One region of the Paenibacillus sp. GYB003 genome, then DNA from elsewhere that is predicted to be linked to it. Evidence: predicted binding sites of a transcription regulator. Region 1 holds the regulator's gene; each other region holds the start of a gene.
What was found. The regulator LexA, encoded in region 1, represses DNA repair genes until DNA is damaged. The targets are predictions, from matches to a motif close to CGAACATATGTTCG.

Region 2: a site for LexA is predicted at 1,345-1,358, ahead of uvrB (excinuclease ABC subunit UvrB). Genes of this name have one in related genera too.
Region 3: a site for LexA is predicted at 1,483-1,496, ahead of PV407_RS12735 (SPL family radical SAM protein). Genes of this name have one in related genera too.

Annotation. Positions count from the first base shown of each region.
Region 1 is NZ_JARBDC010000001.1:115,101-118,378, forward strand. It holds gene PV407_RS00545 (hypothetical protein) at 1-402, opposite strand, end outside; gene PV407_RS00550 (DUF896 domain-containing protein) at 419-625, opposite strand; gene PV407_RS00555 (LysM peptidoglycan-binding domain-containing protein) at 811-1,224, opposite strand; gene lexA (transcriptional repressor LexA) at 1,430-2,050, shown strand; gene PV407_RS00565 (RCC1 domain-containing protein) at 2,233-3,278, shown strand, end outside.
Region 2 is NZ_JARBDC010000062.1:11,407-14,684, forward strand. It holds gene PV407_RS19925 (flagellar motor protein MotB) at 1-502, opposite strand, end outside; gene PV407_RS19930 (flagellar motor protein) at 486-1,280, opposite strand; gene uvrB (excinuclease ABC subunit UvrB) at 1,440-3,278, shown strand, end outside.
Region 3 is NZ_JARBDC010000034.1:90,053-93,330, reverse strand. It holds gene PV407_RS12740 (DUF2512 family protein) at 33-380, shown strand; gene PV407_RS12735 (SPL family radical SAM protein) at 498-1,451, opposite strand; gene PV407_RS12730 (hypothetical protein) at 1,697-2,020, shown strand; gene PV407_RS12725 (enolase C-terminal domain-like protein) at 2,155-3,278, shown strand, end outside.

The DNA.
Region 1 (3,278 bases):
CGTCCGTTTCCCCTTGATCTGAATGGCGATGCTGCCGGACTGCACCGTGATCGATTCGATCTCGCCGGCGTCGAACACTTTGTCTACGCCCATGCGCCGGGTCGCAAGCTTTTGCTTGCCGATTTTAATGTACGGGCGGCGCAAAAAATACATGACCCCGAGCGCCAAGTACCCGATGACGGTAATCCAGTACAGCGTCTGCGTTTCGTACAGGGCGACGGAGACGATGGCGAAAAAAAGCGAACAGGCGACGAGCAGCGCCGGCAAAAACCAGCTTCTGCCTTTGAACACGTCCATCTGCTCCTCGGCAGAAACCGATATCGGCGCGTGCCCCGCCTTTTTCCGCTTCGCGTTTAGCTCCTTGCTGTTTTTGTAAACCATCCGTTCCCATTTGCGGGACATTCCAAATCCTCCGTTCTTAATGAGGCTTTTTGGTCGAGCCGTCTTTGCTTTCGTCGTCAACCAGCTCGATCGAATCGAGCTGCGCCCGAAGCGACGTTTTAAACGCTTCGATATACTTTTTCCGCAAATCGTTGCGCTCTTCCAGCTCCTCGTCGGTCAACCCGACGGTGTTCGCTTTTTTGGCCAATTCGTTTATACGCGCGATCATTTGTTCGGTAATCATCGGCGGCCTCCTTCTGTCGGTTATCTCCTACTTTGACATGGTTCGGAGCCGCTTGTCAAGGAACGCCGCCGGAAACGGCCAAAAGCCCGGGAGCGCGCTCTCCGGGCGAATCTATGTAAGGGCGAATGCGTATTAGCCATCGGCGTTCCGACGGATCCCGGCACGGCGGGAAGCGGACGTGCGGCTTACGGCAGTTGCAGCACTTGGCCGGCTTGGATGGACGACGACGACAGTCCGTTCGCTTTTTTCAATTTCACGATGTAAGCCCGAATATCGTCGCCTTTCGAGACGCGCTGCTCGGAAATCGACCAAAGCGTATCCCCCGGCTTGACAACGACCGTATCGCGGACCGCCGGAATGCCGGCCGCCTGCACTTCGCCGTCTCCGGCGAAAGCGTGAACGAGGGCGCCGAGACCGAAGCAGCCGATCATCATGACCGCGGCGATCATCGCAAGACGGAGCTTGGCCGACGAACGAGTCCGTTCGACGTCGCCGCTGCCCGCACTCGGCCGATGCGCCGAAGACGCCGGGGCGGCGGAAGAAGATGTATGAAAGCGGCCTTGATATTCGCTTGGTTTGTAATATGCGGAAGCGGACATGGTATCGTTCCTCCCAAACATTTGTTCTGGTATCAGAATAACACGAACACATATTCGCGTCAACGATTTTCGAACGGATGTTCGCTATTTTTTTCGCCTTCTTTTTTGAAGCCATTCGGCCAAAAAAATCGAACTTATGTTTGTGCGAACTCGAGTTCTGTGGTATAATTTACCCAAATAACATGTCCGTACTGGAGTGATCATCGTGAGCAAGGTTTCCAATCGCCAACAAGCGATACTCGAATTTATTAAGAACGAAGTGCGCGATAAAGGCTATCCTCCTTCCGTGCGGGAAATCGGCGAAGCCGTAGGGCTTGCGTCCAGCTCCACGGTGCACGGCCATCTGGACCGTCTCGAGCGGAAAGGCCTCATTCGCCGGGATCCGACGAAGCCGAGAGCGATCGAAGTGTTGGGCCACGACGACTCGTTGTCCGCATTCTCGTTCTCGATCGCGCGCGTCCCGCTGATCGGCAAAGTGACGGCGGGGATGCCGATTACGGCAACGGAAAACATCGAGGAATATTTTCCGCTCCCGAGCCACTTCGTCGGTGATCATAACGTGTTCATGCTGCGCGTCATCGGCGAGAGCATGATCGATGCGGGCATCCATCACAACGACTACGTCATCGTGAAGCAGCAGCCGACCGCCAGCAACGGCGATATCGTCGTTGCCATGACCGAGGACGACGAGGCGACCGTCAAGACGTTTTACAAGGAACGCGACCATATTCGCCTCCAGCCGGAAAATCCGTCCATGGAGCCGATTCGCCTCCGCAACGTAACGATCCTCGGCAAAGTGATCGGATTGTTCCGCGACATTCACTAATATCGTCCACCCCTAACCAAGCAGCCTTCCGGCACAACCGCCGAAAGGCTGTTTTTTCGTTCATTTCGTTCGGCAACCTTGAAACCAATTCCCGTTTGTTGTCGTCTATACAATAGGCAAAACCTGCCACATATTAGGAATGATGGCAGGAAACCCAAATATAAAGAATGGGAGGAGTTAGCTTGATTCGATTTGCCGCTGTACTGAAAACCGTCCGATTTCGCGTCTTCGCCTGGGTCGCCGTGTTGATGGTGGCATCCGGAACTTTCGCCTATGCGGAATCGCCGACAAACGGCACTACGCCGCAGCCGAAGCTGTACATATCGGCGGACGGCGTGCACAACATCGCTTATAACGAACAAGGCGACGTTTGGTACTGGGGCGGTATGGGAGATTTTGAATTTCCGGACTGGAAGCTTCGCGACAATACTCCGATCCGGATGGGGACGATGAAGCACATTGCGCAAGTGTCGTCCAACCTGTTTTTGAAAAAAGACGGAACGGTATGGACTTGGTCGGCCGGCCCGGCCCCGGTCGGCGGCTCCGACCGCCGCTTGCAGTTCCAAATCCAGGATCCCGTTCAACTCGATCTTGCCGATGTCGTCAAGGTGGCGGCGGGCGATTCGTTTCATTCCGCCGTCAAGAAGGACGGCTCCGTCTGGGTATGGCGCCCCGTGCCGCACGGATACGGGGATACTCCCGTACAAATTCCCAATATTTCCGACGCGGCGGATATCGCCTTCGCCAATTGGTCCAGACAGTCCAAGCTGACGATCGTCGGGAAAGACGGCTCCGTTTGGACATGGGAAGGCGCAACGGCTTTCGGGGGCATCGCTCCGGTCAAGGCGAAGCGGGTGGACGGTTTGTCGGACGTGGCGAGCGTATTTGCCGGCGACGAATGCTTTTTTGCGATTCGGAAGGACGGCTCCGTTTGGGGCTGGGGAAGCAATCTCCGCGGCCAGCTCGGACTGGACGAGCAAAAAATCGTCGAATCCCCGGTGAGGCTATCGGCGCTGGACGGCATGGTCGCCATCCAAGGCAGCTTCGACCGCTCGTTAGGCTTGAAAAAGGACGGCACGGTCTGGTCTTGGGGAATTACGCTCGACAAATTTCCGGAGTATGGCGCTAAAATCGATCCGAACCTGCATCAAGTGGCCGGATTGGACAACATAGCCGCGATCGCAAGCGGCGGGGCTCATCATTTGGCGATCCGAAGCGACGGCACCCT
Region 2 (3,278 bases), on a different contig from region 1:
ACAGGCTGGCCAGCTTTTCCAGGACGGGATAGGCGCCAGGCTTCAGATCGGCTTTGCCGAGGTCGAACAGAAACAGGTCGTTCAACGTAATCGCGATGCCCCGCGACGTATCTTTGGCGGAAACCTGGCCTTCCAAGCGCTGCTCCGCGATATATTCGCGGACGACCTTGAGCAGGTTTTGCAGCTCTTCTTCTTTTTGGTTCCTGGCTTCGCGCTCGGCGTCGTTTTCCGCCGACTGCCGCTCCCGAACGGCCGGGTCCGGGCTTTCCCGGGGAATCGCTTCGCCCATAATGCCGGCGCCTTTCGGAACGATCGACGGACCGTCGGCGAACTGGAGTTGCAGCGCCTGGGCCAGCGACTCGTACTTGGCGACGTCGACTTTGCTCATCGCGTACATGATGACGAAGAAGATCATCAGCAGCGTAATAAGATCGGCGTACGTAATCAGCCAGCGCTCGCTCGATTGATGGGAAACGTCCTTCGCTTTACGTCTTCTCGCCATCGTCGTCCGCGTCCTTTCCGCCATCCGCGCGAGCCTCGACCTGCAGAAACGATTTCAGCTTTTTCTCGATCAGCTTCGGATTTTCCCCGGCCTGCAGCGACAGGATGCCTTCGAGGATCATGTCCATCTCGGCGATCAGCTCTTCGCCGCGGGCTTTGATTTTGCTGGCGATGGGCAAATAGACGATGTTGGCGCTGGCGACGCCGTACAGCGTGGCCGTAAACGCGACGGCGATCGCCCCCGCGAGCGATTCCGGATCGGAGATGTTGCTGAGCACGTGAATGAGCCCCATGACGGTGCCGATAATGCCCATCGTCGGGGCGTAGCCTCCGGCCGATTCGAACAGCTTGGCGTAGCCGGCGTATATTTTTTCTTTCGCTTCGATTTCGACCTCCAGCATGCTGCGGAGCAGCTCGGGGTCGGTGCCGTCGACGACCATTTGCAAGCCGTCCCTCAAAAACGGATTCGGATGCTGCTGAACGCGTTCTTCGAGCGCCAGCACCCCTTCGCGGCGGGCGACGACCGCCATGTCGACCAATTCCGCGATGCAGCCGTTCGGGTCCGCCTTCGATTCCCGGAACGCGAGACCGAGCGCTTTCGGAATTTGCTTCAATTGCGACTTCGGAAAGCTGACGATGACCGCCCCGAACGTTCCCCCGAATACGATGATGGCCGCCGTATAGACGAGCAGCCCGCTAATGTGCCCGTCGTCGAGCAGAAAACCGCCGACAAGCGCAGCAAGGCCGAGCGCGATGCCAAGCAGCGTCGTTATATCCATTGCAGCGAACCCACACCCTTTGTTTGAAAATTTGCAACATTTCGGGAAACGCGGTATAATGATGAGAACAAACATTCGGTAATCTCCGCATGTCCTACCTTAATATCGGTCTGAGTCCGACGAACCAATAGAGACGAAAGACCCAAGAAGAGGTTAAATATGAGCGATATCGTGCTTCAGAACAAACCGTTTCAGCTTGTATCCGATTTTCAGCCGCAAGGCGACCAGCCGAGGGCGATCGAGGAGCTGTACCAGGGCGTAATGGAAGGCAAGCGGTATCAGACGCTGCTCGGCGCGACCGGCACCGGGAAGACGTTCACCGCCGCCCAACTGATCGCGAAGTTGAACCGGCCGACCCTCGTCATCGCCCACAACAAGACGCTCGCCGCCCAGCTGTGCAGCGAGTTCCAGGAATTTTTCCCGAACAACGCCGTATCGTATTTCGTCAGTTACTACGATTACTACCAGCCCGAAGCATACATTCCGTCCAGCGATACGTACATCGAGAAAGATTCCAGCATCAACGAAGAAATCGACAAGCTTCGTCACTCCGCCACGAGCTCGCTGTTCGAGCGGAGAGACGTCATTGTCGTCGCCAGCGTATCGTGCATTTACGGTCTCGGTTCCCCGATGGAGTACCGCAACCTCGTGCTGTCGCTGCGTACCGGGATGGAGCGTCCGCGCAACGAAATTTTGCACAAGCTGGTGGACATCCAGTACCAGCGCAACGATCTGAACTTCGTGCGCGGCACGTTCCGCGTGCGCGGCGACGTCGTCGAAATTTTCCCGGCTTCCCGGGGCGAGCAGGCGATTCGCGTCGAGCTGTTCGGCGACGAAATCGAGCGCATAACGGAAATCGACGTGCTGACCGGGGAAATTCTCGGCGAACGCGACCACGTGGCGATTTTCCCGGCGTCGCACTTCGTGACGCACGAAGATACGATGAAGCGGGCGCTCGTCGACATCGAGCGGGAGCTGGAGGAGAGGCTTGCCGAGCTGCGCGCCGCGGGCAAGCTGCTGGAAGCGCAGCGGCTCGAGCAGCGCACCCGGTACGACCTGGAAATGATGCACGAGATGGGCTTCTGTTCCGGCATCGAAAACTATTCGGGACCGCTGACGTTCCGCGAGCGCGGAGCGACCCCATATACGCTGTTCGACTACTTCCCGGACGACATGCTCGTCATCGTCGACGAATCGCACCAGACGCTTCCGCAAATCCGCGCCATGTACAACGGCGACCGGGCGCGGAAGGAAGTGCTCGTCGAGCACGGCTTCCGTCTGCCGTCGGCGCTCGACAACCGGCCGCTCCGGTTCGAGGAGTTCGAGCAGAAGGTGAAACAGGCGATCTTCATCTCGGCGACGCCGGGACCGTACGAGATCGAGCATTGTCCGAAGATGGTCGAGCAAATCATCCGGCCGACCGGTCTCGTCGACCCGATTATCGAGGTGCGACCGACAAAAGGGCAGATCGACGATCTGGTCGGGGAAATCAACGAACGGCTGGCGAAAGACGAGCGCGTGCTCGTCACGACGCTGACGAAGAAGATGGCCGAAGATTTGACCGACTATTTGAAGGAGCTCGGCATCAAGGTGCGCTATTTGCACTCGGACGTGAAGACGTTCGAGCGGATGCAAATTTTGCGCGACTTGCGGCTCGGAACGTTCCACGTCCTCGTCGGCATCAACCTGCTGCGCGAAGGGCTCGACTTGCCCGAAGTATCGCTCGTCGCCATTCTGGACGCCGACAAGGAAGGGTTTCTGCGCGCGGAACGGTCGCTTATCCAGACGATCGGCCGGGCGGCGCGGAACGCGAACGGCCGCGTCATCATGTACGGCGACAAGCGGACCGAATCGATGGACCGGGCCATCTCCGAAACGGAGCGCCGCCGGGCGATACAGCTCGCATTCAACGAGAAGCACGGCATAACGCCCCAAACGGTGCAGAAGCGGGTTCGCGACGTCATCGAGGCGACGAAGGTCGCGGAGCAGAAGGCCGAT
Region 3 (3,278 bases), on a different contig from region 1:
TACTATTTCACACTAGGTTGGGAGCTGAACCCATGGAAAACCGAACGCTCGTCAATTTTGTAATCAAGTGGGTTTTGAACGGGATCGTGGTCACGCTTTTGCTTCTGTATTTTGCCAATGTTACGTTTTGGCCGGCAGCGTTAGCCGCTACCATTCTCACGATTATCGCTTATTTTGTCGGCGACCAGCTCATTCTCCGCAATACCAATAATACGGTCGCGACCATAGCGGACGGGATTTTGACGTTTTTGTATTTGTACCTGATCGAGATGGTGTACAGTTGGGGCCTGTCGGTCGGAGAAATACTCGTCATTTCCGTTGTCGTGGCAATTTGCGAGGCGGTGCTGCATCGTTTGGTTTTTCAAGAGAGAGCCGTTTAGCATAAACGAAAACCGCATGCCGTCCGCTCCGTTCGACATGCGGCAAGGAAGAGCCGGCTGCCTCCGGAAGGCGGCGGCTTTTCTTTGTTCATCGGGCGTCTGCTTGACGTTTGCGCATCAAAATAAATACAGCTGCTGAACCGCGGGCGCGGACGGCTGCTCGGGCTCGGCCGCGGCCTCCGCGAGAGGAGGGCGGTTGAACGGTTCCGCGAAGCCGAGTCCGTGGCGCTCCAGCAGGAGCCGGATCGTCTGCTTCACCTGCGCGCGGTACGGCTCGGGGGCGTAAGCGGTACCGTTATACATGGCGGCATACGTTTCCGTCAGATGCGGGTAATGCTCATGCAGCGTGCGGAAAAACCATACTTTGACCTCGCGCGTGCTGAGGCGAAGCATCGAATGCATCACGCTGCGCGGCGCGCTGCTTGCCACGGCCTCGATCAAGGCGTCCAAATCGTCCGGGCGATCCGATAGATGCGGCAGGATCGGCGCCATAAACACGTTGGTCGCGATGCCTTCTTCGCCGAGACGGCGCACCGTTTCAAGCCGCTTGGCCGGAGAAGGAGTCGACGGCTCGAAATTGCGCCAGACGTCCGTTCGCAGCGTGCCGACGCTCATGTTGACGGAAACGGAGGGCATGCGCCGCAGCAAATCGAGATCGCGAACGATAAGCGGGGATCGCGTCGTGATCGATACCGGAATCGGGTAATCGGCCAACACTTCCAGGCAGGCGCGGGTCAGCTTGGCGTTCGCCTCGATTTGCTGGTAAGGGTCGGTCGCCGTTCCGATGGCGATGCGGCCGATCGAGCGGATCCCTTTGCGGGAGCGCGCTTTTTTCTCCAGCTGCGCCCGCAGCGCTTCGTGGCCTTCCGTTTTTATAAAAATGCGGTTTTGGAACGTATCGTCGGCTTCGACGCCCAAATACGAATGAGTGGCGCGGGCATAGCAGAAGGCGCAGCCGTGCTGGCACCCGCGATACGGATTGATCGACCATTCGAACGGCATCGAAGGAGCTTTGACCGCGCCCAGCATCGTCTTGACGGACAGCGGTTCGTAGGTGACATGACGTTTCATGGGCGTGGAACCTCCTTGTCGGATTCGATAGGGAACGTTTGTTCCTATTTTAACAAACCGCTCCGGTTTCCGCAATAACCGCCGTTCCGACGGCAGGTCGTGCTTCGCAGCCCGACCGCGGACGGGGAGCCCCCATTGCCTCGAGTCCGATGCCGCTTCGTTTCCCCGGTGCTACAATAAGATCATATACGGAAGATGCTTCGCGAAAGCCGAGCGATCGGCGAAAAGACCGGGAGGAATCGAACATGAGTTTATCGAGATTGATGAAATTCGTTACGGGCGGCATGGAAGCGTTTCTCGGCATTCCCGTACTCGGAGGCGCGTTTATCTTATCTACGGGCTATACCGCACTATGGGTCATGCTCGCTCTGCATATCGTTACGCTGCTCATCTGCCACAAGGAAAACGCGGGAAGGCTCGGCAGCATGATCGGGATCGTCACGTCGCTCCTCGGGGTCATCCCGGTCGTCGGAATGATCATGCACATCGTTACCGCCATCTCGCTCCTTTTGGGGGCTTTGGCGCAGCGGGACGGCGGCTATACGCGGCCCTACCGCCGGGTAAGGTAACGATCGCCTGCGCAGCGCTTGCCGAAACGTCGCCGGAATATCGGTTTCCGGCGATTTTTTTATGCCCATTTTTTCCGACGTGTAGTACAATATGGTCTATTCCAACTAAAGACAAGAACGGAGTGGACCGATACATGATTCGGATCGAGAAGGCGCTATACGCCGTAGAGAAGGAACCGCTCGCGACGCCGTTCGGATTCAAGGGCGGCTATTTGAGCGAGCTGTGGCAAACGGCGGCGAAGCTGTACAGCGAGGAAGGCCGTTCGGCCGTCGGACTGGGGGTGCAGAGCGTGCTGTGGTCCGATCCGCGCGTCTTTTTCGCTACTTCCGAAGCGGGCGGCAACGAGGCGATGCTGGCATTGACGAAGCGGGCGCTGCAGCTCGTCCGGGGGGAGGCGTGGAAGGAGCCGACCGAGCTGCTGGAGCGGCTCGTGGCGCCGGTTATGGCGTACGGGCGCGAAGTGACGGCGAGAACCGATCTGCGCGAGACGTTCGCGCTGAACGCGCTCGTTCCGATCGATCATGCCGCATGGCTGCTGTACGCGAAGCACGCCGGGGGCGAGACGTTCGACGATATGGTGCCCGAGCGGTTCAAGGCCGCGCTTCCCGAACGTCACCGGGTGCTCGCCTGCACGCCGGTCGTTTCGTACGGCCATGCCGAAGCGGACATCACCCGCATGCTGGATGACGGCTTTTTCGTTCTGAAGCTGAAGCTCGGCTCCGACCCGGACAAGGACGGCAGCTTGGACAAAATGCTGGAATGGGACAAGCGGCAGATCGAGCTCGTTCACCTGCTGGCGAAAGACCGGACGACGCCGTATACGGACAGCGGCCGGGTCGTCTATTATCTCGATTGCAACGGCCGGTACGACACGGCGGAGCGGGTGCAGCGGCTGCTCGATCATGCGGACCGCATCGGCGCGCTGGAGCGGACGATTTTGCTGGAGGAGCCGTTTCCCGAGGAAAACAAAACGGCGGTCGACCGCATTCCGGTGCGGGTGGCGGCCGACGAAAGCGTTCACCACGAGCGCGATGCGCGGGAGCGCATCGACCTCGGGTACGGCGCGATTACGCTCAAGCCGATCGCGAAGACGATGAGCGTCGCGCTGGCGGTGGCGAAGGCGGCGAAGGAGCGCGGCGTCCCTTGCTTTTGCGCCGATTTGACGGTCAATCCGTGGATGGTCGACTGGAATAAAAACGTGGCGGCCCGGCTTGCGCCGGTCCCTGGGCTGAAGGTCGGCTTGATCGAGTCGAACGG